Regions from separate parts of the Bradyrhizobium sp. UFLA06-06 genome, predicted to be linked through region 3. Evidence: riboswitches for the same ligand, from Rfam matches in the RefSeq annotation. Region 3 holds a riboswitch; each other region holds the start of a gene.

Region 1 (7,284 bases), on a different contig from region 3:
CCGCACGCGGGGCGAGGTGAAAAGGAATCATCACGCGCTAACGCGCCAGCGCGAGCAGGCCTTTGACATCGAGATGGGTCTCGATGTGCTCGGCAAGCGCGTCGAGCGCGCTCTCGACCCTGGCGCCGTAGGGCTGATCAGCCGCCGCGATGTCGAGTTGCGTGAGGAAAGCCTTGCGAAATTCGTCCGAGGCGAACAGGCCGTGCAGATAGCTGCCGTGAACGCGCCCATCGCTGGAAACGGCACCATCAGCTGCACCATCAAGCAACGCAAATGGTCGCGCGCGATCCGGCCCGTCGGTGCGCCCGATATGGATTTCATAGGCGTTGATCGGTTGATGGGTCGCTTCATGCACCGCACTGACGCGCGTCAGCGTCTTCTGTTCGGTCATCGTGGTCGTGACATCGAGCAGCCCGAGGCCGCGGGTTTCGCCGGCGGGCCCCTCGATCCCTTCAGGATCGGCGACGCTCTGTCCGAGCATCTGGTAGCCGCCGCACAGGCCGAGGACATGGCCGCCGCGGCGATGATGCGCGAGGAGATCGATGTCCCAGCCCTGCGCGCGCAGGAAGGCGAGGTCGCCGCGGGTCGATTTCGAGCCGGGCAGGATAACGAGCTTCGCGTCACCCGGGATGGCTTCGCCCGGACGTACCATCACGAGATCGACGCCGGGCTCGAGCTTCAGCGGATCGAGGTCGTCGAAATTGGCGATCCGCGACAGGGCGAGGAAGGCGATCTTGCACTGACCGGGCTTGCGCGCCTCGCCGAGCCCGAGCGCATCTTCGGCCGGAAGCTCGCCGGCGCGGACGAACCAGGGCAGCACGCCAAAGCCGCGCCACGCCGTGCGCTCTTCGATCAGCCGGTACCCGTCATCGAACAATGTCGGATCGCCGCGGAATTTGTTGATGACGAAGCCCTGGATCATCGCGGCATCATCAGGATCGATCACGGTCATGATGCCGACCAGCTGCGCGATCACGCCGCCGCGGTCGATGTCGCCGACCAGCACCACCGGCACGTCGGCTTTGCGAGCAAAACCCATATTGGCGATATCGGCCTTGCGTAAGTTGACCTCGGCGGGGCTGCCGGCGCCCTCGACCAGCACCAGATCGGCGCGCGCCTTCAGGCGCGCAAAACTCTCCAGCACCGCGCCCATCAGCGACGACTTCATGCCGGCATATTCGCGCGCGCGTGCGGTGGCGATCCGTTTACCGTGCACGATGATCTGGGCGCCGACATCGGTCTCGGGCTTGAGTAGCACCGGGTTCATGTCGGTGTGCGGCTCGACGCCGGCGGCGAGCGCCTGCAACGCCTGCGCGCGGCCGATCTCGCCGCCGTCGACGGTCACGGCGGCGTTGTTCGACATGTTCTGCGGCTTGAACGGCAGCACGCGCAGGCCGCGCCGTCGGGCGGCGCGTGCGAGGCCGGCGACGATGAGCGACTTGCCCACGTCCGAGCCGGCTCCCTGGATCATCAATGCGCGCGCCATGGTGCTGTCTGTCAGAACTCGACGCCTGGCTGGGCCTTGATGCCGGAGCGGAACGGATGCTTCACCAGCGTCATCTCGGTGACGAGATCGGCAATCTCGATCAATTCCTCCTTGGCATTGCGCCCGGTGAGCACGACATGGGTCATCGGCGGCTTCGACGTTGTCAGGAAGTCGACGACATCGGCGATCGCGAGGTAATCGTAGCGTAGCGCGATGTTGATCTCGTCGAGCACGACCATGCGCAGGCTCGGGTCTGCGATCAGCTGCTTGGCCTTTTCCCAGCCCGCTTGCGCTGCCGCGATGTCGCGGGTGCGATCCTGCGTCTCCCAGGTAAAGCCTTCGCCCATCGCGTGGAATTGACAGAGATCGCCGAAATGCCCGGTGAGCAGGCGGCGCTCGCCGGTATCCCAGGCGCCCTTGATGAACTGCACCACGGCGCAGGGGAAGCCGTGCGCCACACAGCGCACGATCATACCGAACGCGGAGGATGATTTTCCTTTGCCGGCGCCGGTATGAACGATGATCAGGCCCTTTTCGCCGCTCTTGGTCGCCATGATGCGGTCGCGGGCGGCCTTCTTTTTCGCCATCTTGTCCGCATGGCGCGCGTCCAGCGAAGAATCGGTGCCGACGGCGGCGTCTTCAGCGTCGTTTCCATCAGAAGTCATCACGTTCCTTCGGCTTGACAAGTGCGAGGCTTGGACGAATGGTGCGTCCGCGTTGGTTCCTGTCCTACGACAGGCGAACAGGGAATGCGATAGGGAGATGACCGCAAGGTTCGCCCGAAGCGCAGCCGCCCCCGCGACCGTGACCGGAGAGATGCCCAAGCCACTGATTCCATACGGAGTCGGGAAGGTGGGCATCGAAGGGTAAAACCTGCTCCGCAAGCCGGGAGACCTGCCAACGCAGCATGTTGTGAAACCGGCGGACGGGGTGTTCCGCGACGGGGAACGAACCTGTCCAAAATCGGTTCGTGTGCCTCATCGCTTCCCGCTGTCAATCCAGGAAGGGCGATGAGCGTTACACTTCATGTCTGCATCACCTGCCGCGCCGGCCAGACGCCGGCGGAAGGTGAGCTCGCGCCCGGTGCGCGCCTGCATGCCGCGCTTGTCGAGGCCGGCGTGCCCGATGACGTCAATCTGGTTCCCGTCGCATGCCTGTCGGCCTGCAGCCAGGGTTGCTCGGTCGCGCTCAGCGCGCCGGGGCGATGGTCCTATGTCTACGGCCGACTGTCCGCCGATAATGCCGCGGATGTGATCGCCGGTGCCTCCGCCTATGCGGCGGCGCCCGACGGCATCGTGCCGTGGCGCAGCCGTCCGGAAATCTTCCGCAAGCAATCGCTCGCCCGCATTCCACCTCTTCCCGTCGTGCCGGAGGCCGCAGAATGACCACGCTCGCCAAAATTCCTGTCACGGTCGTGACCGGCTTTCTCGGCTCCGGCAAGACGACGCTGATCCAGCATCTGATCCGCAATGCCAACGGCAAGAAGCTCGCGGTGCTGGTCAACGAATTCGGCAGCGAAGGCGTCGACGGCGACATCCTGAAGTCGTGCGCCGACGCCAATTGTCCGGCCGAGAACATCGTCGAGCTCGCCAATGGCTGCATTTGCTGCACCGTCGCCGACGATTTCATCCCGGCGATGGAGCAGTTGCTGGCGCGGAACGTGAAGCCCGATCACATCGTGATCGAGACCTCAGGGCTCGCCCTGCCGAAGCCGCTGCTGAAAGCGTTCGACTGGCCGGAGATCCGCTCGCGGATCACGGTCGACGGCGTGATCGCGCTCGCCGACGCCGAGGCCGTTGCGGCCGGCCGTTTTGCGCCTGACCCGGCCGCGGTGGATGCGCAGCGCGCAGCGGACGACAATCTCGACCACGAGACGCCGCTGTCGGAAGTGTTCGAGGACCAGATCGCCTGTGCCGATATCGTGCTGCTGACCAAGGCGGATCTCGCCGGGGCGGAGGGGATCAAGGCAGCGAAAGAGGTGATCGCGGCCGAGATGCCGCGCGAGGTGCCGATGCTGCCCGTCGTCGACGGCACGATCGACGCGCGCGTGATCCTCGGGCTCGAAGCGGCGGCGGAGAACGATCTCGCGTCGCGGCCGTCGCATCACGATGGCGAGGAGGAACACGAGCACGACGATTTCAATTCCGTCGTGATCGATCTTCCGGAAGTTTCGGATGTCGACGCGCTGGTCGCCTCGATCAAGGGACTGGCGCGCGAGCAGAATGTGCTGCGCGCCAAGGGCTATATCGCGGTCGAAGGCAAGCCGATGCGGCTGCTGGTGCAATCGGTCGGCGAGCGGGTGCGGCATCAGTTCGACATGCCCTGGGGCGCCCGGGCGCGGCAGTCGAAGCTTGTCGTGATCGGCGAACATGCCGACATCGACGAAGCCGCGATCAGGGCACGGCTTGGTGTTTGATGCACGTCGTCTTCCGCGAGAGCCGCGGCCTTGAGGAGACCGCGACGCCAAGGGACCTCGGCCAGGATCCGGCCGATCTCGTGGTGTTGTCGTTTTCCGACAGCGATCTTGCTGCCTTCGCGGCCGGCTGGCGGCGCGGCCGCGCTGCGTTGCCGTCGCTGCGGCTCGGCAATCTCGCGGAGCTGCGCCATCCGCTGTCGGTGGATACCTATATCGAGCGGACGCTCTCGCACGCCCGCGGCATTCTGGTGCGGCTGATCGGCGGCGAGCCCTATTGGTCGTACGGGCTGGCCGCGGTGCATCGGCTGGCGAAGGAGCGCGGCATCGCCCTGGTGGTGCTGCCGGCCGATGGCCGCGACGATCTGCGGCTGGATGAATTCTCGACCTTGCCGGTCTCGACGCTGCGCCGTCTCAAGGTGCTGTGCGACAAGGGCGGCCCGGTTGCCGCGCAGGCCGTGATCGCGCAACTGGCGCTGGCGTCCGGACTCTATGCCGGGCCTGTGGTCGGCGAGATCGATCTTCCCGAGATCGGCGTCTACGATCCCCGGCGCGGTGCCATCGCGGCGTTGCCGGCACCGGACGGCCGGGCGCGCGTGCTGGTGACGTTTTATCGTTCTTATCTCGCGGCCGGTGACACGGCGCCGGTCGATGCACTGATCGATGCATTGCGTGAGAGGGGCTTTGATGCTCATGGCGTGTTCGTCACTTCGTTGAAGGCGGCGGGCGTGTCCGATTGGCTGCGCGTTCAGTTTGCGCAATGCGCTCCAGCGGCCATCGTCAATGCGACCGCGTTCTCCGCGGCCGGCGACGACGGCACGACGCCGTTCGACGCTGCATCGTGCCCGGTGTTCCAGGTCGCTTTGTCGACCGCGCGGCGCGAGGATTGGGCCGGATCGCTGCGCGGTCTGTCGCCTGGCGATCTCGCGATGCATGTGGTGCTGCCGGAGGTCGACGGCCGCCTGTTCACAGGCGTCGTGAGCTTCAAATCGCCTGGTGAGCGCGATCCCGAGCTGCAATTCGCGCATCTTGCGCATCGGCCGGATGCCGAGCGCGTCGCTGCAATTGCCGCACGCGTGGCCGCCTGGCATCGGCTTGCCGGCAAGCCGGAACAGGAGAAGCGGCTTGCGCTGGTGCTCTCGAACTATCCGGGCCGTCCGCATCAGATCGCGCATGCCGTCGGCCTCGATGCGCTTGCCTCGGTCGAGGCGTTGCTGACAGATCTCGCGGCCGCGGGATTTGACCTTGAGCCGGTGGAGTCGCTGGGCGACATTCTTTTGCGCAGGAATTTGACGTGGAAGGTCGCCGACTATCGCGCCGCGCTTTCCGGCCTTCCGCAACAACTGCAGGACGATCTCAGCCGCGCATGGGGCGCGCCGGAGGATGATCCCGATTGCCGTGACGGCGCATTTCATTTCGCGGCGATCTGCTGCGGCAAATCGGTCATTGCCGTTCAGCCGGAGCGCGGTGAGGTGGGGCAGCGCGACGCCGACTATCACGATCTGGCGCGCACGCCGCGTCACGCCTATGTCGCGTTCTATCTGTGGCTCAGGCGGCAAGGCATCGATGCCGTCGTCCACATCGGCGCGCATGGAACGCTGGAATGGCTACCGGGGAAGTCGGTTGCGCTGTCGTCCGCATGCTGGCCGGAGGCGCTGATCGGCGATCTGCCTGTTGTCTATCCCTTCATCGTCAACGATCCCGGCGAGGCCGCGCAGGCCAAGCGCCGGATCGGTGCCGTGACGATCGGACATCTGCCCCCGCCACTGGCACAGGCCGCAGTGCCGGAAGGCCTGCGCAGTCTCGAGCGCTTGCTCGATGAGTATTCGACTGCCGACGGCCTCGATCCGGCGCGGCGGCAGCGCCTGATCGCCGCGATTCGCGACGAAGCGCGCATCGCCGGGCTGGAAGACGATCTCGGTCTCGCCGAGTCGGTCTCCGCAGCCGAGGCCATTCCGCAGATCGATCGTTTCGTCTGCGACCTCAAGGAAAGCCAGTTCGGCGACGGCCTGCATATATTCGGGCAGGGCGCGTGCGGCGAAGCGGAGAGGGCGGCGCTGCGCGATGCGCTCGCGGGACGGCGCGTGGCGCCGGGGCCGTCGGGCTCGCCCTATCGCGGACGCCGCGACGTGCTGCCGACCGGACGCAATCTGTTTGCCGTCGATCCGCGCGCGGTGCCCACGCCGTCGGCGCATGCGCAGGGCGTGAAGCTCGCCGAAGAGCTGCTGCGCCGTCATTTGCAGGATGACGGCGACTGGCCGAAAGGACTCGTGGTCGACCTCTGGGGCTCGTCGACGATGCGCACCGCCGGCGAGGATTTTGCGATGGCCCTGCACCTCGCGGGCATCGCGCCGCGCTGGGATCATGGATCAGGCCGGGTGTCGGGCTACGACATCATCGCGCCGGCGGAGCTCGGCCGGCCGCGCATCGACGTCACGCTGCGCGTGTCGGGGCTGTTCCGCGACGTCTTTTCAGGGTTGGCCCAGTTGTTCGAAGCTGCGGCGGAGGCGTTGTCCGAACGCTGCGATGAGGCAGACGAGAATCCTTACCGGCAACGCATCTCGCGCGTGTTCGGTCCGCGCCCCGGACATTATGGCGTTGGCATCGCGTCGATGCCGGATGTCTTCACCAAGGAGGCGCGCGAGGCGGCCGGCGAAGCCTGGCTGTCGGCATCGTCGTGGGCTCTCGCATCCGACGGCGAGATGCGGCCCGATCGCGCCGGCATCGAGGCGCGGCTCGCGGCTGCGGACAGTTTTGTTCATACCCAGGATTTGCCGGAGACCGATCTGTTGCTGGCGGCGGACTATGCCGCGCACGAGGCGGGCATCGCGGCGGCGGCCCGGCGCCTTGGCACAAAAGTTCCGTCGCTCTATCACCTCGATGCGACGCGGCCGGATCAGCCGCATGCCCGCGCGTTGACCGAGGAAATCTCACGCGTGGTGCGGGCACGCGCGGCCAACCCTGCATGGATCGCCGGCATGATGCGCCATGGCTTCCGTGGTGCCGCCGAGATCTCGGCGACGCTGGAGCACATGGCGGCGTTCGCCCATCTCGCCGGCGCGGTGCCGGCGCATCTGTTCGATCTCTACTACGGAGCGACGCTCGGCAATGACGAGGTTCGCGGCTTCATGGCGCGCGAGAATCCGGCGGCGCTGGCGGCGATCGAAACCTGCTTCACGAGGTTGCATGAGGCGTCGCTGTGGCAAACGCGGCGCAATTCGATTGCGGCTGCGCTGCAGGAGGCCTCATGAGCGCGGTTGCGGTCAAGGGTTGGTGTCCCGGCGCGCTGCGGCCGATGCTATCAGGCGATGGCCTCGTGGTGCGCATTCGCCCGCGCGCCGGACGGCTCGACGCGGCGCAGGGTGCGGGAATCGCCGAGCTGGCG
Region 2 (7,284 bases), on a different contig from region 3:
GCATCGCGATGATCAACAGCTATTTCAGCGTGATGATCGCGGTCGTCGCGGTGCTCGCCTGCGCCAGCGCCTCGCGCTATTACCTCGTGATGACGATCGGCGAACGCATCGTCGCCGATCTCCGGCGCGACGTGTTCGCGCATCTGATTTCGCTGTCGCCCTCGTTCTTCGATTCCGCACGAAGCGGCGAATTGGTGTCGCGGCTCACCGCCGATACCACGCAGATCAAGTCCGCGGTCGGCGCGTCGGTGTCGATCGCGCTGCGCAATCTGATGCTGTTCTTCGGCGCCGCCGCGATGATGGTGATCACCAGCCCGCGGCTGTCCGGCTTCGTGTTGCTCGCGATCCCGATCATCGTGATTCCGCTGGTGGCGTTCGGCCGCTGGGTGCGGCGACTGTCGCGCACCGCCCAGGACACGCTGGCCGATGCCAGCGCCTATGCCTCGGAGCTGGTCAATGCGATCCGCACCGTGCAGGCCTATACCGGCGAGCGGCTCGCCAGGACGCGTTTTGCCGGCGAGGTCGAGCAGGCCTATCAAGCCGCGCGCAGCTCGACCAAGGCGCGCGCGGTGCTGACGCTGATCGTCATCTTCATCGTGTTCGCCAGCGTCGTCGTGATCCTCTGGGTCGGCTCGCACGACGTGCTGGTCGGAACCATCAGTCCGGGCCGGCTCGGCCAGTTCATTCTCTACACGGCGTTCGCCGCGAGCGGCCTCGGCCAGCTCAGCGAGGTCTGGGGCGAGGTCTCGGCCGCATCGGGCGCCGCCGAGCGGCTGTTCGAGATCTTGCGCGTCAGGCCGCAGATCGCGGCGCCCGCATCGCCGCGCGCACTGCCGCAGCCGGCGCGCGGCGATGTCGGCTTCGACGATGTCAGCTTCGCCTATCCGACCCGGCCCAACGCGCTTGCCGTCGATGAAGTGTCGCTCTCGGTCCGGTCAGGTGAAAAGGTCGCGATCGTCGGCCCGTCCGGCGCCGGCAAGAGCACGCTGTTCCATCTACTGCTGCGCTTCTACGATCCGAAGTCCGGCACGATCTCGCTCGACGGCGTGCCGATCCGGCAGGCCGATCCGGCCGAGGTGCGCGCGCGCATCGCGCTGGTGCCGCAGGATTCCGTGGTGTTCGCCGCCAGCGCCCGCGAGAACATCCGGTTCGGCCGGCCCGACGCGACCGACGCCGAGGTCGAGCGTGCCGCCGATCTCGCCCATGCCACCGAATTCCTGCGCCGCCTGCCCGAAGGCTTCGACGCCCAACTCGGCGAGCGCGGCGTGACGCTGTCCGGCGGCCAGCGCCAGCGCATCGCGATCGCGCGCGCGATCCTGCGCGATGCGCCGCTGCTGCTGCTCGACGAGGCGACCTCGGCGCTCGACGCCGAGAGCGAGACGCTGGTGCAGACCGCGCTGGAGGAATTGATGCGCCACCGCACCACGCTGGTGATCGCGCATCGGTTGGCGACCGTCTTGTCCTGCGACCGCATCCTGGTGATGGACCAGGGCAGGATCGTCGAGCAGGGCACCCACGCCGAGCTGGTCGCCGCGGGCGGCCTCTACGCCCGGCTGGCCCGGCTGCAGTTCGAGGGGATTTGAGCGAATTGGGCCTCGGCGCGCTTCGCCTATGCGATTCCTATGCGATCGGGCGCGCGCGCCCCTCGAAAACCTATTCCCACGCAAGGATAGTCGCGCCGCGCCTGACCTCCCTCGACAGCCGAAGGAGGTCAGGCGCGCGGGGTGTTCGACTGATGCGCGAGAATGCGACTGAACCGGAGAGCAAGCTGCTTTGTGCCTGGCAGCTTGCCGTGCTGCGCTTCGCAGTGACGCTTGACGACGACGATCGGATGCACGCGCTCGGTGTGGCCGGCGAGGTCGACCGGCTGGGCGGCGCGGCCGATGACGCCTTCCACTTCTTCCGCAGGACGACCGCGGAGCTGTGCGCGGCGATCTCCGGTCAAAGCGCGGATCAGGATTCCGTCATCCGGCGATTCCTGGCGCAGATCGACAATGTCAGGCTCAAGCGCGCGGTCGAGGCGGCGATCGCCAAGGACCGCACGCCGCCAAAACTCGTGGCGAGCCGCGTGAAGCCCGGCCCCGATCTCTGGCGCGGGCTGGCGCCGCGGCGTGCAACCGGAACGTAGGAAGGGCCTCACTCTGCAATCGCCATCACGGCGCGGCGGATATTCCGTCACAGCATGTCGCCACAACCCTGGCCGGCTTGCTGCGATCAGTGCGATGCGCTTCTCTGTGCTCGACAAGAGACCGGTCGGTTTCGGAATGCGGGGAGTGACGAGATGGGTGGCTTGGTGATCAGCGGCGGCCGGGTGGTGGATCCGGCCAGCGGGATGGACGCGATCGGCGATGTGGCAGTGGTCGACGGCAAGATCGCCGCGGTCGGCAGCGGCCTCGGCGGCGCCGAGCGGCGGATCGACGCGACCGGGCTCGTGGTGGCGCCGGGTTTCATCGACCTGCACGCGCATGGCCAGACCATTCCGGCCGACCGCATGCAGGCGTTCGACGGGGTGACGACCTCGCTCGACCTCGAGGCCGGCGTGCTGCCGGTCGCGTCCTGGTACAAGCGCCAGGCCGAGAAGGGCAGGGTGCTGAACTACGGCGCCGCCGCCAACTGGGCCTTCGCGCGCATCGGTGCGATGACCGGTTCGAATTCGGAAAGCTCGCTGGAATCGTTTGGGGCCGCGATGCGCGATCGCCGCTGGATCGAAAACGTCGCGACCGAAGGCGAGGTCGGCGGCATCCTCGACCGCCTCGCGATCGGCCTGAACGAGGGCGGTATCGGCATCGGCATTCTCAACGCCTATGCGCCGGGCGCCGGCGTGCAGGAATTGACCGCGGTGTGCCAGCTCGCGGCCACGCATGCGGTGCCGACCTTCACCCACGTCGCCTACATGTCGCGGATCGATCCCGAGAGCGCGGCCGAGGCCTATATCCGCCTGATCGGCTATGCCGGCGCCACCGGCGCGCATATGCACATCTGTCATTTCAACTCGTCGAGCAAGACGGATATCGAACGCTGTGTTGCGCTGATCGCGAAGGCGCAGGCGCAGGGCCTGCCGATCACGGTGGAGGCCTATCCCTATGGCACCGGCTCGACCGTGCTGGCGGCGACCTTCTTCAGCGATCCGAAATTCGAGGAGCGCAACGGCCTCGGTTATGATTCGGTGCAGCGCGTGACCGACGGTCACCGTTTCGGCAGCCGCGAGGAGCTGCTGGCGGCACAGGCCGAAGAGCCCTCGACCTTGGTGCTGTGGCACGTGCTCGATATCGAGAACAACGCGCATCATCGCGATCTGCTCGACATGGCGGTGCTGTATCCGGGCGGCGCGATCGCCTCCGACGCGATGCCGTGGACGCTGTCCGACGGCCGCCCCTACACCGGCGACGCCTGGCCGCTGCCCGACGATGCCACCTCGCATCCGCGCTCGGCGGGCTGCTTCACCCGCTTCATCCGCGAATGGGTGCGGGAGCGCAAGAAGGTGTCGCTGCTCGAGGGTATCCGCAAATGCGCGCTGATCCCGGCCGAGATCCTGTCGGCGAGCACGCCGGCGATGCGGGCCAAGGGCCGGCTGCAGGTCGGCGCCGACGCCGATGTCGTGGTGTTCGACTTTGAGACGCTGAGCGATCGTGCGACCTTCTCCGCGATGAATCGTCCGGCGGAGGGCGTGCGGCATCTCGTGGTCAGCGGCCAGCCGCTGATCAGCGATGGTGTGCTCGATGTCGCGGCGCGTCCCGGCCGGCCGGTGCGCCGGCCTGTCACCGGAGGCTGAGGTGCCGGTCCCGATCCTGCTGGTCGCGGGCTTCCTCGGGGCGGGCAAGACCACGGTCGTCAACCATCTGCTGGCGCATGCGCAAGGGCGGCGCATCGCCGCCGTGGTCAACGATTTCGGTGCGATCAATATCGACGCGGAGCTGATCGCGGGCGCCAGCGACGGCGTGGTCAGCCTGAGCAACGGTTGCATCTGCTGCACGCTGGAGGGCGACCTGCTGCGCACGCTCGCCACGCTGCTGCGGCGTGATCCGCGTCCCGAATTCATCGTGATCGAGACCAGCGGGATCGCCGATCCCGCCGACATCGTGCGCAACCTGATGGATCCCGTGATCTGGAAGGAGGCGCCGCTCGAGACCGTGCTGTGCGTGGTCGACGCGACGCAGCCTGCGGCGATGCTGAACGACGCGCTGCTGCGCTCGCAGCTGCGGGCGGCGGATGTGGTGGCGCTGAGCAAGGTCGATCTCGCCGATGCCGCTGCGTGCGCCGCGATCCGCGACGCCGTGCGCGCGATTCGTCCGGCAGCCGTGGTGGTCGATGCGTTGCATGGCGAGGTGCCGGCCGCGCTGCTGTTTCCGGCGGATCTCGATCACCTGCCGGCGCCGCGCGAGACCGCGCCGCGACGGCCGGCGTCCGACCGGTTCGAGACGCTGAGCTGGACCTCGGAGCGGCCCGTCGTGCTGCCGCGCCTGCAGCAGGCGATCGGCAGACTGGCGCCGAAGCTGGCGCGGGCGAAGGGATTGTTCGAGACGGTGGAGCAGCCCGGGCGGCTGACGGTGTTTCAACTCGCCGGCGGCCGCGCGACCTTGGCTACGGGCGGCGTGCCGTCGCCCGGCGTGCCGCGCACGCGAATCGTGTTCATCGCCGAGATGGGTGCTCTGTCGCGGGCGGAGATTGATGCGATCATGGAAGGCTGCGTCGAGTGACGCAAATGTCCCGTCATCCTGAGAGAATGTGAATGTATTCAGCGTCGTCCTGGCGAAAGCCAGGACCCATTACCCCAACCGCCTATTGTTGTGCGACGCTGGGGCCACTATCGCGCTCTCTATCGAATTCGGTGGTTATGGGTCCTGGCTTTCGCCAGGACGACAGCGCGGGGATGACGGGACAAGAAGTCTCCGCGTCAGCCGCAGATGTCGCTGTGTCATCGCCGCCGCAGCATTTCGCAAAGCATGTGTGGGACGATCGCATCGAATTGACAGCCCTGCCGCCAGCACCTATCGTTTTTGCCGACGGTTCCCTTCGGGGATCAAAAGGGAATGCGGTGCGAGGGTAACCTCAATGCCGCAGCTGTCCCCGCAACTGTAAACGGCGAGCCTTTCGTCAATTTGCCACTGGGCTATCAGGCCCGGGAAGGCGTCGACAGGCGATGACCCGTGAGCCAGGAGACCTGCCGTCAGTCGTGGTCACACGCGAGCACATCGGGCGGGGGCGTCCTGGTGGGATCGGAGCACTGCCTTTTGGGCAATGCGCCAGTCCGCGTTCGCGGTGACGTGCCACGTTACCGCGAGTCGTTTTCATGTCTCCGTCCTTTCCCGTTGCGCGCAAATGGCGCCTCGGTCTCGTCTGCTCCCTGTCATCGCTACTGCTGCCGGCTGAGGGCTCGACACAAACACCTCCACCAACCAGGCTCGATCCGATCGAGGTCGCGCCTTCCGCTGCGGCAAAGCCGAAGCCTGCGGCGCGCAGCCGTGACATGGCCGCTGCGGCGCGGCCACGGCCGAGGCCCGCGACGGTCGCACCAGCCGGCAACACGCCGCGCGCCGCGGCGTCAGGCGCATCGGGGGCGGTATCGCCGACGCTCAATGCCACCACGCAGGGCGGCACCGGTAGTCGTCTCAATCTGACGCCGCTGCAGACGCCGGCCAGCGTCGAGATCATCACGGCGCAGACCATCGCTGAGCGCGGCCAGCATAATGTGGTCGATGCCGTCACCCAGGACGCGGCCGGCTTCATCGCAACGCCGGCGCCCGGCAATGGCGGCCTGTCGTTCAGCACCCGCGGCTTTGCCGGCAGCAACTCGGTGATGACGCTGTACGACGGCACGCGTTTCTATATCGGCTCCGGCACGCTGACGTTTCCCTACGACACATGGTCGACGCAGCGCATCGAGGTGCTGCGCGGCCCGGCCTCGGTGCTGTACGGCGAGGGCGCGATCGGCGGCGTCATCAACGTGATCCCGAAGAAACCGCAGAGCACGACTTATAACGAGGCCGAGGTCTCGCTCGACAGCAACATGACCCGGCGGCTCTCGGTGGACAGCACCGGTCCGATCAATCCCAATGTGTCGTACCGCGTCAACGCCACCGGCAACATGTCGGACGGCTGGGTCGATCGCGACAAGACCTCGAATGCGGTGGTCTCCGCCGCCGTGCGGGTGCAGGCGTCGGACAATCTCGCCTTCACGCTGTCGGAGAACTACGGCGACCGCAGCCCGTCGCGTTATTTCGGCACGCCGCTGATCAACGGCTCGATCCAGGACGCGCTGCGCTTCAAGAACTACAACGCATTGGACAGCGCGATCCGCTATCAGGACAGCTGGACCCGGTTCAAGACCGAGTGGGACGTCGCCGACGGCATCAAGGTCAACAACACGCTGTATTACCTGACCAGCGAGCGGCACTGGCGCGACATCGAGAACTACACCTGGAATCCGAAGACCCAACTGATCGATCGCACGAGCTATATCGAAATCTTCCACGACCAGAAGCAGCTCGGCAACCGGATGGATACGACCTTCAGCGGTCACGTGTTCGGACTTGCGAACCAGTTCGTCGCCGGGTTCGACGTCAACCGGATCGACTTCACCCATACCAACAACTCGCCCTATGGCGGCGCGTCGTCGGTCAATCCCTACGTGTTCGATCCGGGATCGTTCTTCGCGACGACGACGGCGACCACACCGGGCTTCAATGCGATCGTCAATCAATACGCGCTGTTCGCCGAGGATCGGCTCTCGCTGACCGATCAATTGTCGCTGGTCACCGGGGTCAGGTATGATCGCCCCGAGGTGGAGCGCACCGACTACAAGACGCCGGCAAACAGTTTTGAGACGAAGCTATCGGGGACCAGCTGGCGCGCCGGCCTCGTTTACGAGCCGATCAAGAACCTCGCGTTCTATGGCCAGTACGCGGTCGGCGTCGATCCGGTCAGCAACCTGATCTCGCTGCCCGTCTCGCAAAAAACCTTCCAGCTTGCGACCGGCGAGCAGACCGAGATCGGGGTCAAGCAGGCGTTCTGGGGCGGCCGCGGCGAGTGGACGCTGGCCGCCTACGAGATCGTCAAGACCGGGCTCACGATTCCCGATCCCGGCAATCCCACCGGCGGCCTGGCATTGCAGATCGGCCAGCAATCATCGCGCGGGGTCGAAGGATCGATCGGGCTCGCGCTGAGCGACGGCTGGCGCGTCGACGCCAATCTTGCGCTGTTGCGCGCCAGATACGACAACAACAGCCAGGTGGTCGGCGGCAAGATTGTCAGCTTCAACGGCAATGTCCCGGTCAACGTGCCGCA
Region 3 (7,284 bases):
GCGAGACCCCGGCGCCGCTGCCCGAGGGCCGCGCCGGGGTGCGGACGCATCTGGCGATGCAGGCGCTGCTCGGCAGTGCGTCGCGCGATGGTACGCGGCGTGACCTGATCCGGGAATGCGGCCGCATCGCCGCGGGCGAAGGGCACTACCGGGGAAGCAGTGAAGAGCTGACGCCGGTGCGGCTCGACTGGCTCAGTGCCGTGCCGCTGGCGATGACCACGGCGTTGCTGCTGGCATCACCGCAGATCGCCTCATCGCTCGCGCGCGGCGGTTTTGGCGCGCATCTGCTCGATCGCGGCAGCATCAAGGCGATCGAAAATGGCGATTTCCGATAGTATCCTTCACCGCGAATTCACTGCACGACCTTGTCTGCACGCTTCAATAGCTCGGGTGGGATCTCGACGCCCACGGCCCGGGCCGCCTGGAGATTGAATATCAGCTCTCGCCTGGTGACGACGCCGACCGGCAGGTCGCCCGGCTTCGCGCCCTTGAAAATCTTGTCGGCGAACGTCGCAAACTCGCGCCATGTATCGGCGACGTTGGCGCCATAGGTGATCACCCCGCCCGCGTCCGCCTGGCCGCCGGGAAACATCGCCGGCAAGCGGTTCTTCACGGCCAGTTCACCAACTTGCTTTCGATTGCTGAAGGGCACCGGCACTTCCAGGACCAGCAGCGCCTCCGCGCGTTCCTTTGCCATCCCGGCAATTGCGGCCTCCAGATCGTCCGCACTCTTGACCTTCACGATTTGCGGCTCCAACCCCAAGGCCTTGGCTGCGGCCTCGTTGGCACGGTCAATCGGAGCGAGCCCGCGTTCATCGGCGCCGGGGATCGTTTGATCGCTGAGAATCGCAACGCGCGTGATTCCGGGCAATGCCTCCTTCAGAATTTTGAATTGCTTGCTGGCCTGCTGCGGATCGAGGTTGGTGAGGCCCGTGATGTTGCCTCCCGGTTTTTCCATCGAGGCGACAAGCTTCAATGCAACCGGGTCGGTCACGATTGCAAAGATCACCGGAATCGTCGACGTCGCCTTCTGCGACGCCACCGACGCCGGGCCGCCGAGTGCAAGGATGACATCCACGTTCGCACCGACCAGCTCCGAGGCGAGGCCCGGAAGGCGCTCGAGCTTCGACTCGGCAAATCGCGGTTCGATGACGATGTCGGGGCCTTCGAGATAGCCGCGGTCGGCGAAGTCGCTCAGAAGGTTTTTCTTGATGGAGTCGAAGAGCGGCGACGGGCTGCCGTTGAGAAGGATTCCTACTTTCCTGGGGGCTTGTTGCGCATTGGACGGTTCGCACGTCGACGCGATCATGCAGAAGACCGTGAGCACCGCCTTCGCAAACCTCATGGCACCGCCCCCCGGGCAAGGACCCAGCGTCCATGCGGAGCCTAGCACGGCAACCAATCCGGAAGGGGGGCCAGCCCATGACCCCGCTGCGACCTAATGTCTGCTTGGCGACGATGAACCGGGCTCGGTAGCTCGCAAGCTACGAGGCCGCCGCCCGCGACCCGGCGCGCAACTGCGCCCGGGACATTTGGATGGACATCTGCCGCGCCTCACAATGGCTCGTCATCATTGCCGTAGCGGTCGAGCTTCGGCGTGGCGATGTCGCCGTCCTCGTAATAGTCATCGTCCTGCAGCGCTGCGGGCGGCGGAGGCTTCTTCGACTTGTCGTCGGTCTTGTCTTTGGTCTTGGCGCCGTCCTTGCTCGTCTTTCCGGCCTTGGCCATGCGTTTCCCCTGCACGGGTCAAATCAGCAGCCGGAATTCTACTCCAGTTTGCGGACGCTTGTAACGTGATGAGAGGGTGCGGCGGGGTCACACCTCGCCCCACCGGATAGCTCTAAAACGTCGCGCCGGCCTTTACCATGTAGGTGCGGCCGGGCAGCGGATAGGCCGAGAAGCGGCCCTCCGTGAACGTGCTCGCGATGGCGTAGTCGTAATAGAGCGCGTTGAACAGGTTGTTCACGCTCAGCGACCAGAAGAAGCGGTCATACTGCCCGCTCACCTTGATGTCGGCGGTGGCGTTGCCGGGAATCCGGCTCTGGGTGTTGGCCTGGTCGTTGTCCATGATGCGCGAGCTCCAGGCCCGCACCGTGGCGTCGAACACCAGATAGTTCTGCCAGATATTCCAGGTGACGCCGAGATTGCCGGTGTAGCGCGACACCAGCGGCACGTCGTTGCCGGCCCAGATGCCTTCGCGGAACACCGCGCGGGTGATCGCCATGCCGCCGCGCAGGGTGACGCTGTCGCTGACCTTGAGCGCCGCGCTGGTCTCCGAGCCATAGCGGCGGGTGGGGTCGAGGTTGGTGTTGTAGAACAGCACCGGATTGAAATGGATCTCGTTCTCGAGATCCATCAGATAGACGCTGGTCTGGACCTGGAAGCGGTTGGTCCTGACGCGAAAGCCGCCCTCGACGTCCTGCGAGGTCTGGGTCTTGAGCTGGAAGGTCTGCGGGATCGGGGCGAAGGTCAGCGGGTCGAATGACGGACCCGACGCGACGCGTTCGTCGACATCAGGCGTGCGGAATGCGCGTGCCGCGCGGCCGAACACCGAGAAGGTGTCGGTCAGGCGATGCTCGACGCCGACATGCAGCGCGTATTGCGTCTCGTTGCTGTCGAGCGGTGCCGCCTGCGCGTCGAACGCGAACGGCGCGTTCGGGTCGTAGCGATCGCGCGCCGAGACGCTGGTGTTCTGCACACGCGCGCCGTAGGAGAAGTCCGTCGTCGGCAGCACGCCGATCGTGTGCTGCCAGTAGCCGGCCACGGACTGCTGCTCGATATTGTAGATGTGGAACGGGTCGACGCCCTGATAGGCGCCGCGCGACTCGCGGAAGGTCGAATCGTAATAGTCGATGCCGGTCAGGATCGTCGACGGCATCCCCAGCATCACATTCTTGACGCTGAGCCGCGGCGTCAGCGACCAGGTCTGCAGCGCGGCGTCATTGTAGGTCGAAGCGAAGCTGATGGTCGGCACCTTGCCGAAGAAGCCGCTCTGCGTCTCGCGCTGCCGCCAGCCGCCGTCGACGATGAGGTCGACGCCGTTGATCAGCGTCCTGGTGAAGCCGGCCGTGACGCTGGCGGTTTGCTGGTTGGCATAGTCGAAGGGCGTCGCGGCGCCGCGGCGATCGATGAGCAGCTCGTTGACGCCGATCGACGGATCGACCAGCCGACCGCCGGGCAGGCCGAGCTTCTGGTCGCTGCCGGCGACGGTGAGGAAGGCGGTGAGATCAGGCGTGGTGTAGTTGATGTTGCCGACGGCGTTGCGCTGGTCGAGCGCATTGTTGACGCGGTAGCCGTCGGACTTGATGCCGTTGCCGTAGAACGAGGAGGACCACGGTCCGGAATTGAGCGCCGCGGAGACCGCGGCCATGCGGGTGTTGAACGAGCCGACTCCGGCCTCGGCCCGCATCGTCGTCGGCGGGCCGCCGACGCCGGTCTTGGTGATGATGTTGACCACGCCGCCCACCGCGTTGTCGCCGTAGAGCACGGCGCCGCTGTTGCCGCGCGTGATCTCGATCCGCTCGATCGAATCGAGCGGAATCGTGGTGAGGTCGAAGCCGGCCTTGTCGACGTCGTTAAGGCGGCGGCCGTTGAGCAGGAACAGCGTGTTGTCGGTCGCGAATGCGCCGAAACCGCGCAGGTCGACCGAGGTCTTGGCGCCGTTCGGCCCGCCATAGGGCGTTTGCAGCTGCACGCCCGGCACCTGCGCGAGGATCTCCGGCAACGACTGCACCGGCGAATGCGCGATGTCGTCGGCGGTGATCACGGCCGAGGAGGCGCCGACAATGCCGGCGAACTGGCGGCCGCCGCCGGTGCCACCCGTTCCGGTGGCCACGCCGGTCGCTGTCGTGCCAGATCCGCTGCCGCTGCCCGCATTGTTACTCTGCGTGGTGCCCGGCGCCGGGCGGCGCGGCGCCGGCGCTTCGTCGGCGGCCGGCCTGGCGCGCGTGACGTTCTGGTCGCCCGGCTTGGTGACTTCGATCGCCGGCAGCTGATCGGGAGCGGGCGCCTGCTGCGCCCGCGCGGCGGGGACAAGGATTGCCGGCGCGATCATCGTCGACGCGAGCAGAAGCGCGCGGTGTCGCCGATCGAGAGAGAAGGAGAACATAAGCGAGGCCTCGGCAACGTCAGTGGCACGTCACCGCGAACCAGTCTCACCATCGTGCTCACGGCATCAGGTGAAGCTCATGCCTGTACTCCCCGACCGGCATCCTCGCGTGTGACCACGGCTGACGGCAGGTCTCCTGGCTCGCGGGTCGTTACCCTTCGTCGCCTTCCCAGGACCGAGATTCCCAGTGGCCTGTGACGAAGGATTCACCGCATACAGTTGCGGGGGCAGCCGCGGCGTTGGGGAAGTTTCCCCGTACCGCATTCCCTTTTCATCTCATGAAAGAACCGTCATGTTCATCTAGGGTTCGGCCGGGCAGCAAAGTCAATCCGGCCGAAGTCGGGCGGCGGCCGGGCGGCCACGGTTTTTGTCGAGTGTCGCTTGTCTGCCACGGCGATCGCTGTAAGAGCATGGATTCAATGAGCGTGCAGGATTTTGCCTTGGCGGCCGAGGTCGCGGCGCGACGCCGGTGGGGCGCCACCGCGGCGCTGCTCGCGCTCGTGGTCCTGCTGCTGCTGATCTCGCTCGGCATCGGGCCGGTGCGGCTGTCGCCGCTTGCGGTGATCGAGGCGCTGTTCGGCGGCGGCAGCGATGTGGCGCAGGTGATCGTGCGCGAGATCCGCCTGCCGCGCACCATCCTGGCATTCGCGATCGGCGCTATTCTCGGGCTGTCCGGTGCGGCGCTGCAAGGGCTGCTGCGTAATCCGCTGGCCTCGCCGTCGCTGTTCGGCGCGCCGCAATCGGCGGCCTTCGGCGCGGTGCTGGTGATCGCGCTGGGCCTCGCCGATGTGCGCTCCTATGCGCTGCCGGTGGTGGCGATCATCGCCGCCTTCGGCTCGGTGTTCGCGCTGCTTGCGATCGCCGGCCGCAATGCCGGGCTCTTGATCCTGATCCTCGCCGGGCTTGCGATCTCGAGCTTTGCGGGGGCGGCGACGGCGCTGGTGATGAATCTCTCGAGCAATCCGTTCGTGGTGTTGGAGATCGCGTTCTGGCTGCTCGGCTCGCTGGAGGACCGCAGCTTCCAGCACGTGGCGCTGGCACTGCCCTTCATCGTCGCGGGCGCCGCCATCCTGCTCAGCCAGGCGAACGCCTTCCGCGCGCTGACGCTTGGCGAGGAGGCGGCGCAGAGCCTCGGCGTCGATGTCGGGCGGTTGCGGCTACTCGTCATCACGGGCGTAGCGCTCGGCGTCGGCGGCGCGGTCGCGGTCACCGGCACGATCGGTTTCATCGGCCTCGTCGCGCCGCATCTGATGCGTCCGCTGATCGGTCACGATCCGGCGCGGCTCTTGGTGCCGAGCGCGCTCACCGGCTCGGCGCTGCTGCTCGCGGCCGATATCGCGGCGCGCATCATCCCCTCGACCTCGGACATCAAGGTCGGCGTGCTGACCTCGATCATCGGCGTGCCGTTCTTCCTTTACCTCATCATGCGCGAACGCCGCGCGCTCGGCGGAGGTGTGGCATGACGCTGCTCTCCGCCGCCGCGCTCAATGCCTCGCTCGGCAGCCGCAAGGTGCTGCACGATATCTCGCTGTCGCTGCCATCGGGCCATCTGGTCGCGCTGGTCGGGCCGAACGGCGCCGGCAAGACCACGCTGCTGCGTGCACTGGCCGGGCTGATTCCCTCCGACGGCGAGATCCGGATCGGCGGCGATCCGCTGGCGTCGCTGCCGCTGCGCGAGCGTGCGAAGCGCTTTGCCTATCTGCCGCAGGGGCACATGGTGCACTGGCCGCTGCCGGCGCGCGACATTGTCGCGCTCGGCCGCTATCCGCACGGCGCGACCGATCCGGCGCGGCTGTCGCCGACGGATATGGAGGCGGTGCTGCGGGCGATGCAGGCGGTCGACGTAACTGAATTCAGCGATCGCCGCGTCACCGAACTCTCCGGCGGCGAGCGCAGCCGCGTCGCGCTGGCCCGGGTGCTCGCGGTGGAGGCGCCGGTGATCCTCGCCGACGAGCCGACCGCCTCGCTCGATCCGCGCCATCAGATCGACGTGATGCAGAAGCTGCGCAACGTCGCCGACACCGGCGTGCTGGTGATCGTGGTGACGCACGATCTCGGGCTCGCGGCGCGCTTTGCCGATCATGTGCTGGTGCTCGCGGAGGGGCGGCTGGCCGCACAGGGCGCGCCTGCTGAAGCATTGTCGGAGAGCGTCCTCGCCAGCGTGTTCCGGGTCAGCGCCTACCGTGCCGAATTTCAGCGCGAAGCCGTCATCGTGCCGTGGGCGGACGTCTGATGTGCGCAGGGTGCGGCCGCGAACTTCCTGCACCTCTCCCGCTTGCGGGGGAGGTCGCTGCGCTCGAAGAGCGCAGCGGGTGGGGGCTCTCTCCACAATATGACTCGCAGCGAAACCCCCACCCCAACCCTCCCCCGCAAGCGGGAGAGGGGGCGCACCTTTTCAACGGTGGCCATCTTGCTTCGCTTCATCGTGGAGTGATGGTCGCGATTCTGCTGTGGCTTATTTCTGCCGGTGCCGCGTCCGCCGCCGGACCGCGCATCGTCTCGATGAATGTCTGCAGCGACCAGCTTGTGCTGTCGCTGGCCGATCCGGACCAGATCATCGGTCTCAGCCGCTTCTCGCGCGATGCCTGGCAATCCTGGGCCGCCGAGAAGGCGCGAAATTTTCTGCGCCTGTCCGGCGAGGCCGAGGACGTGCTGCTGCTCAAGCCCGATCTCGTCGTGGTCAGCCTGTTCGACAAGCGCGCGACCCGCGACCTGTTGAAGGCCAACGGGCTGCACCTCGTCGAATTCACGGTGCCGCGCACGCTGGATGAGGTGAAGAACCAGATTCGCGCGATGGGCGATGTGGTGCAGCATCCCGATCGCGCGGAGGCTGCGATCGCGCGCCTCGATGCGGCGATCGCGCATGCGCGGGCGGCGGCGAGCGCGCATCATTACCGTGTGCTGCCGCTGGAGCGACGCGGCTTTGTCTCGGGCGACCATAGCCTGGTCAGCTCGCTGCTGGCGGCAGCCGGCCTCGCCAACGCCGCCGGCGAACTTGGCGTCGGCGCAGGCGGGTTTGCTTCGCTGGAGGCGATCGTAAAACTGCGGCCGGATTTCATCCTGGTGTCGGAAGCCGGCGACCGCGCCGAGGATGACGGTCGCGCCTTCCTGCTGCATCCGGCGCTGGAGCGCTTCTATCCGCAAAGCAAGCGCATCGTGCTGCCCGAGCGGCTCAC
Region 4 (7,284 bases), on a different contig from region 3:
ATGACGCCGTTGTGGGTAAAATAATGGGGGCCTGGGATGTTACAGTTCACCAAAAGCAGAACGCGCCACAGATCGCCCTTCTCGGTCGGCTTGGCATTGGGTTTCGACACGTAATCCACTACAACGGGTTCAATGATATGGCAGCGGCCGTGCCGCAGAAGATTGCCGAGCTTGCCTTGCGCAGTCGTCACGAAGTTGAAGTTGGCCGGATCATGCAGAAAGTGAAGATTCGCGTCCCTTTCGCCATCTGTAACCTCACTGGCGATCAACGAGAGCGCCAAGGCGCGCCAGCCCAATTCAATCGGCTTTGCATATGTCGATGCAAGTTTAATCGTCCCGTCAGTCGCGATCTTCCAAGTGATAGCGTACTGTTCGTCTGATCTGTTGTCCGGGTGCCTGGTCCATGAAAAATAAACGTACTCTGTTCGGTCAATTCCTTCAGCGACTCCCCACGATCGAGGCACAAAGTGAGCCACCTTCGAGACCTTGGAAATGATTTGTTCTATAGTCTCACCATCTTGCGCTCGCCACGTTGACTTGACCCTTTCGACAAGCGTGTGGTCGTTGGCGCGAACATTGTTGCTCGTCGCCGCCAGCCCGGCCAGGCAGATCAGCGACCGAGCGATACAGAACCAAAGCACGCGCTTTCCAGACTTTTTCTTCATTGCTTCCGGCTCATCTGGTTATCATCCACACGTCAATCCAAAGCGGCACGTCTTCCTCAGCGTGCTTTGCGCAGATCGCAAGAAGTTAGCGGCAACGTGACGCAGGCGCCTGCCGATGTCCCGCGCGAGCAGGCGCCGTCCCTCGATGTCACGCGCCGCTAACTTCAGTGGTCAGCCAAAGCCTCAATTTGCAATGCTGGACCTGCCCAGGAGGAGAAGCCTGGACATGATGAGGACTTGCATTGTTCGTGCCAGGCAATAACCGGCAGTTCGCGGCAGATTTGTGCTGTCTTTGTCGACTTACCGACCTACGCACGTTCTAATGTTACCATTCAGCCTATTCGCCACGACTTCCGTGAATGATTCTTGTCACGCACTGAATCTTCGACAGCGGGCGAATGCCTCGCTGCCAGAGTCTTGACGACAATTGGGAGCAGGTATGCCGCCATCGATCCGTGTGATCCGGGGGCGTTGCCGCTACTACGAATGTCGAGGGCGCCCCAGCCTGTTGTGCTTGGCACTTTGCGGCCTACACCAACGCGGAGCCGCCCTTCAGCGGCGGGCGATTTGGAATCGATGTTAAGGAACTTCACGGATCAAGCAGGGGACGAGACGTGGCATTCTCCGCTCGCGCAACGTTAGGGGCCGTCGTCTACCTGCTCGTCATTGCAGTCAACATTCAAGGAGCTGCGCTTCCACGCAGCCGTGTCGACCGGCAAGAGGGAAGCCTCAGGTCTTGCTAGCTTCGGCTCGAACTACTCAACACTTCCGAGAGCATCTGTCTGACGGGGCGGCTCATAAAAGGCCTTGCCATCCAGCCGAACAGACCGACAGTAAAGACGGCAGCAGCAAAGACGCCGAGGGCGCTCCAAACAGCCATTTTCATTGCGAGGGTCTCTTTTGGTTGTGGTGATTCAATATGCTTGCTTTGGCCAGTATCACCAAAACGTCGGCGTGACGCCTACCAGGATTGGCTGGTCGCACATCGACACGTCCGCTGAGCACGCTGCTGGATTAAGCGAATACCTCTTGCGCGTATTCGCCACTGATCCATGGTTATTAATGGAGAAGGGAGGGCGCATCGAAGCGTGCTCGATGAATCGTTCAAAAGCCGGGCCGCATGACAAGCGTCTTGCGCGGCGCCGTGAGCTTCTTCGTGCTGGGCGCATTCGTCTCGTGCACAGATCTGACCCGCCGCCCGACGCCAATGCGTCTCCGAGATGGTCATTCCGATATCCTATGACTGGAGATGGCTTCTACGTCGCGATCAAGCGTGGCCTCGGAGGAGCATTCGCGTAAGAGAGGTCGCAGCACCAATTTGAGAGGTTGACGGCCGAGTTCTCTTGCCGATAATCCAAGTCGTCGAGGTTCTCCGGTTTCCGTTTGATCCGGAGCTAAGAGGGAAGCCGGTGCCAATGCCGGCGCTGCCCCCGCAACTGTGAGCGGTGAGCCACTGTCCAACAAAGTCACTGAAGCCCGCGCGGCTTCGGGAAGGCCGGACGGCGGCAATGACCCGCGAGCCAGGAGACCTGCCCCGACAAAATATTCATCCACGGGCGGGGTGTCCCGGTGGTGCGCCAAGCAGCCGTCGCTCGGGCGACTTCTCCTGCCTGCGTCCGCCATGGCCTTTGCCCCCAACATGGGGTTAGCGCTATGTCTCTTCTCTCCCTTCCGGTTGCCACGCTCGGAACGCCGCGCATCGGTCCAAGACGCGAGCTCAAAGTCGCACTCGAAGGCTATTGGGCCGGAAGAATTAGTGAACAGCAGTTGCTTGAGGACGCAGCCGGCCTACGTGCCGCGAACTGGGCGCGCCAGAAGTCCCTCGGTGTCACCGTGATTCCGTCGAACGACTTCTCGTTGTACGATCAGGTGCTCGACACCAGTGTCATGGTCGGCGCCATCCCGGAAGTCTACGCCTCGAAAGCCGAGCCCGTTTCCCTCAAGACGTATTTCGCCATGGCACGCGGTTCACAATACGACGGCCGGGGTGCGAGTTGCGGCCACGGATCTCGCGGCGATGGCGCACCCGCGCAGGAGATGACCAAGTGGTTCGACACCAACTACCATTACATGGTCCCGGAATTTCATCGCGGACAGACTTTCAGGCTGTCCTCTCGCAAGCCTATCGACGAGTATGAGGAAGCCAAGGCCCTTGGCTTTCAGACTCGCCCTGTCCTGATCGGCCCGGTCACATTCCTAAAGCTAGGCAAGAGTGCTGATCCTGCGTTCCAGCCACTGTCACTCCTGGATGACCTGATACAGGTCTATATCGAGGTTCTGCAGGAATTGGCCAAACGCGGGGCAAATTGGGTTCAGTTCGACGAGCCCTGCTTGGTTCTTGATCTGGATGAGGAATCAAGACAATCCTTGCTACATGCCTATGACCGGCTCGCCAAGGAAGGGCCGGCCATCAAGATCATGGTCGCCAGCTATTTCGGTGGCCTCGGCGACAATCTTCCCACCGCCTTGCGCCTACCTGTCGCCGGGCTGCACGTCGACCTGGTTCGGGCGCCAGCGTTATTGGACCAGATCATTACCGCCAAGCGAAGTGATCTCGTCGTGTCACTCGGCGCGATAGACGGCCGCAATGTGTGGCGGACGAATTTGTCGGCACTGCGCCAACGGCTCGATCCCGCTATCGCGAAGCTGGGCAAAGATCGCATACAAATCGCTCCATCCTGTTCGCTGCTTCACGTGCCGGTCGATGTTGAACTCGAGACGGAGCTCGCTTCAGACATCAAGGGTTGGCTAGCATTCTCCGTTCAGAAGATTCGCGAGCTTGCGACCTTGGCGCGCGCTCTTGCAGGCGATCAGGATGTTGCTGGCGCTCTTGCGCAGTCGGAGCGCGTCACCACCGATCGTGGGACTTCGCCAAAGATCCGAGATGCCGATGTCGCCATCCGGATGAGAGCGATCAACCAGGCCACGCGCCGGCGCGCCAGTCCATTTGCCAGCCGTGCCGAGATCCAGCGCAAGCGCTTCAAACTACCGGCGTTTCCGACAACGACGATCGGATCGTTTCCGCAGACTGCAGAGGTTCGTAATGCCCGCGCAGCGCACGCGCGAGGCACGATGAACGACGGACAATACGACGAGTTCCTCAAGGAAGAGACTGCGCGTGCCGTACGTTGGCAGGAGGACATTGGCCTCGACGTGCTTGTGCACGGCGAGTTTGAGCGCAATGACATGGTGCAGTACTTCGGCGAACAACTCGCCGGCTTCGCATTTACCAAAAATGGCTGGGTACAATCCTATGGCTCGCGCTGTGTCCGGCCGCCGATCTTGTTTGGCGATGTCTCACGGCCGAAGCCGATCACCGTGGGGTGGTGGCGGTACGCGCAATCGCTAACCAAGAAGCCGATGAAGGCGATGTTGACCGGACCAGTGACGATCTTGAACTGGTCGTTTGTTCGCGATGATATTCCCCGAGCCGAGGTCTGTCGTCAAATTGCGCTCGCGATCCGAGACGAAGTCGGCGATCTCGAAAATGCTGGTGCAGCCATGATCCAGATCGACGAGGCTGCGCTGCGCGAAGGATTGCCGCCGCGCCGATCGGAGTGGACGGCTTATCTCGAGTGGGCCGGGGATTGCTTCCGCATCTGCTCATCGGGCGTCGCCGATCAAACCCAGATCCATACCCACATGTGCTACTCGGAATTCAACGACATCATCGATGCGATTGCTGCAATGGACGCGGATGTCATCTCGATCGAGACTTCGCGGTCGAAAATGGAGCTGCTCGACGCGTTTCGGAACTACAAATATCCAAATCAAATCGGGCCGGGTGTGTACGATATCCATTCTCCGCGCGTGCCCGAGTCGAGCGAGATGAAAGAGCTCGTGGCTTTGGCTCGAAAGCGGCTGCAGGATTCGCAACTTTGGATCAATCCGGATTGCGGTCTGAAGACGCGCAAATGGGAGGAGGTTCGCCCGGCGCTGGTGAACATGGTCTCCGCCGCCCGCGAACTACGCGCTGCATCCACTCCAGCCGACCGTTGACCTGGTCTGGTCTTTCGTCGAGAAGGCCGGTCGCCTGTCAACGATTTGCGGGCTCGATAATTGTGGGAGGCATTGGTGAGCAGAAAAAGGCCCGGCCGCCTTTAGCGGCCGGGCGGAAGTGTGTCCGGGAGGAGCGACGCTGCTAGGCAACGTGCTGACTTCCATCGGCGGAAGGAGGGCGCCGATGGTTCGATTACGGCGGGGACATCCGCCGAAATCTGACCCCAGTTAAGGCGCAAGCTCAGCGTAGCTCAATCATGCCCTGGTATGCGGCCGATATAGCCTAGATTTGAAATCTACACCAAGGTTTGTCACTTATGAGTAGTTTCGCAACGCTCTGCAGGGCCGAGAAATGTGGGGCGGTCGTGCCGGGCGATCATGGACGGGCACCAAGCGCACGTTGGTACGCTTTTCTGCCGGAAACGATGGGCTCGATCAACGGGACCATACGATAACGCGCACAGCAAGGATCTTATCGTGGTGACCAATGCAATCTGCGGCTTGCTATTGATCCCGCTTCAGCTAGTCATTGGTCTAGTCAAGTTTTTATACCAACCTCTGTTGGAAATCTTGTGCGGCTCGACGAAGAGCCGGCGAACGGGATGCCGATCAGCGTGCTCTTGATCGCCGCGACTGCTCGCGATCCAGAGCATAAACCGGTTTGGTGATGTCGAACTCGGATCTGAAACGGCTCGGTTCGGCTTCGTCTGGTTTAGACCGCCAGACTATGTGTAGCCCCGCTCCGAGTAAGGTGAGCGTCGAAGATCGATGCGACGCTCCGGGCCAGGAACTCTGCGCCACCGGCTATCGAAAGCCGGCTATCATCCATCACCACGACGCCATCGGCGATAAGGCCGTCGAGGCGAGAACGATCAACGACGGCCAAGCTTGGATCCCGGCCGTAACGACGGGATGTCTCGGAAAGATCGACTGTCAAATCGCACATGATTCGTTCGATAATCTCGGCGTGGAAGCGATCGTCGTCAGTCAGTAAATAGCCCTTTGCGATGGCCAGCCGATCCTCGCTGATGCGAGCGAGGTAGTCCTTCGTCGGGACGGCGTTCGCGACAAAGCCCTGTTGCATACGGCCGATGGCGCTGGCGCCCAGACCAATCAAGGTGTCCGCGCTATCGTCAGTGTAGCCCTGGAAATTGCGCCTCAACCTGCCTTCCTGGCTCGCCAGGGCGAGATTGTCGTCCGGTAGGGCGAAGTGATCGATTCCGACGCGGACATATCCCGCATCAACCAAAGCTTCCGTGATCGTTTCGGATTGGACGTGGCGCGCAATGCTGTCGGGCAGGGTGGACGCATCGATCAGACGTTGATGCTTCTTGAAGGAAGGAATATGCGCGTAGCCAAAGGCCGAAAACCGGTCCGGATGAAGCTCGAGGCATCTGGCGACGGTATCCAGGCACGAAGCGACCGTCTGCCGGGGCAGGCCATAGAGCAGGTCGAAATTGATACGTTCGACGCCGGCACGGCGCAACCGATCGACCGAGGTCGCGGTCTGTCCGAAGCTCTGCAGACGGTTGATGCCCTGCTGAACAACTGGATCGAAGCTCTGGACACCAAGGCTCGCCCGGTTGACCCCGCAATAGCCAAGAGCCTCGGCCATCGGCTCGCTCAACATGCGTGGATCGATCTCTACGGCGATCTCGGCATCAGGCAGGACCGCGAATGAATGGCGCAACGAACCGACCAGATCAGCGAACGTTTCAGGTGTCATGATCGTCGGGGTGCCGCCCCCGAAGTGGATATGAGTGATCGGTTGCCGTCGGCCAAGGGTTTCTGCAACGAGGTAAGCTTCGGTCCGCAGTCCCGCTGCATAGAACGAGATCGGCTCCTGGCGCTTCGTGACAGAAGTGTGGCAGCCACAATACCAGCACGTGCGTCGACAAAACGGCACGTGCACGTAGATCGATGCGGATTGCTGCGCGCCCAACGACTTGAGCCACATTTGATAGTCGGATTCGCAAATCGAAGCTGAGAAATGGGGGGCCGTCGGATAGCTGGTGTAGCGCGGCAGCCGTTGCTGCCCGTAGGCTTGTGCCAAGTCCGGTCGCATTCAGAGTGCCTTTCTTCCCTGGCCAACCGATTACCGGACACGCGGCGGATAGGCTTTGCGCTGGCTCAAAATATCCGCGTTGTTGATGGCGATAGCGGCCCTAAAGCCAAGATTGGTAGGGCATGCCGGCAACGTACGCATCGCACTTTGGATCGCGATGAAGGTCCTGCCCTCTTCCGGGCAAGAAGAGGTCCAGCAGTGCCGCAACGATCGATCGCGGTCGGTCGGTGGACGTAAGGGGCACTCATATTACGTAATATCACTGGGGCGCTGGTCGAGCGGTATTGCCAATTGCCCCGCGACGTTCACGTCACGGGACCAGCCGGACCCCGGCCGTGCTGTTTGCGAAGGGACCGGCTGCAAGTGATCATCGGGCGCGGATGTCGCGCTGGCCGCGCGCGGCGTACGCGCCAGAAGGACTGTCACCTTCATTTCAATGAGATGAGCATGACCTGCACGGCCCGGCGTGCAGAGTCAGTGATCAATTACGGTCCATCGGCTTTGGCGCCATCTGGCGGCTTGCCGGCCATTGCGGACGAAAACGCCACCGAACTC

The links. A riboswitch is a leader RNA that binds a small molecule or an ion and turns the genes downstream of it on or off. The one in region 3 is predicted to bind cobalamin.
Region 1: it holds a riboswitch for cobalamin, as region 3 does, so the genes downstream of both, IF803_RS01245 (DUF1636 family protein) here and IF803_RS29200 (TonB-dependent receptor) in region 3, are expected to answer to the same signal.
Region 2: it holds a riboswitch for cobalamin, as region 3 does, so the genes downstream of both, IF803_RS34005 (TonB-dependent receptor) here and IF803_RS29200 (TonB-dependent receptor) in region 3, are expected to answer to the same signal.
Region 4: it holds a riboswitch for cobalamin, as region 3 does, so the genes downstream of both, metE (5-methyltetrahydropteroyltriglutamate--homocysteine S-methyltransferase) here and IF803_RS29200 (TonB-dependent receptor) in region 3, are expected to answer to the same signal.

What each region holds. Positions count from the first base shown of each region.
Region 1 covers NZ_JADFUD010000001.1:283,170-290,453, forward strand. The annotation lists gene IF803_RS01235 (cobyric acid synthase) at 38-1,486, opposite strand; gene cobO (cob(I)yrinic acid a,c-diamide adenosyltransferase) at 1,498-2,151, opposite strand; cobalamin riboswitch at 2,188-2,402, shown strand; gene IF803_RS01245 (DUF1636 family protein) at 2,497-2,871, shown strand; gene cobW (cobalamin biosynthesis protein CobW) at 2,868-3,902, shown strand; gene cobN (cobaltochelatase subunit CobN) at 3,902-7,150, shown strand; gene cobG (precorrin-3B synthase) at 7,147-7,284, shown strand, end outside.
Region 2 covers NZ_JADFUD010000060.1:40,349-47,632, reverse strand. The annotation lists gene IF803_RS34025 (ABC transporter ATP-binding protein/permease) at 1-1,583, shown strand, start outside; gene IF803_RS34020 (hypothetical protein) at 1,736-2,128, shown strand; gene IF803_RS34015 (amidohydrolase family protein) at 2,282-3,772, shown strand; gene IF803_RS34010 (CobW family GTP-binding protein) at 3,774-4,697, shown strand; cobalamin riboswitch at 4,988-5,183, shown strand; gene IF803_RS34005 (TonB-dependent receptor) at 5,291-7,284, shown strand, end outside.
Region 3 covers NZ_JADFUD010000043.1:7,752-15,035, forward strand. The annotation lists gene IF803_RS29185 (ATP-grasp domain-containing protein) at 1-335, shown strand, start outside; gene IF803_RS29190 (ABC transporter substrate-binding protein) at 353-1,345, opposite strand; gene IF803_RS29195 (hypothetical protein) at 1,555-1,728, opposite strand; gene IF803_RS29200 (TonB-dependent receptor) at 1,841-4,108, opposite strand; cobalamin riboswitch at 4,218-4,415, opposite strand; gene IF803_RS29205 (FecCD family ABC transporter permease) at 4,528-5,571, shown strand; gene IF803_RS29210 (ABC transporter ATP-binding protein) at 5,568-6,341, shown strand; gene IF803_RS29215 (ABC transporter substrate-binding protein) at 6,542-7,284, shown strand, end outside.
Region 4 covers NZ_JADFUD010000047.1:21,841-29,124, forward strand. The annotation lists gene IF803_RS30555 (hypothetical protein) at 1-665, opposite strand, end outside; cobalamin riboswitch at 2,014-2,216, shown strand; gene metE (5-methyltetrahydropteroyltriglutamate--homocysteine S-methyltransferase) at 2,319-4,664, shown strand; gene hemN (oxygen-independent coproporphyrinogen III oxidase) at 5,377-6,729, opposite strand; gene IF803_RS30570 (hemerythrin domain-containing protein) at 7,215-7,284, opposite strand, start outside.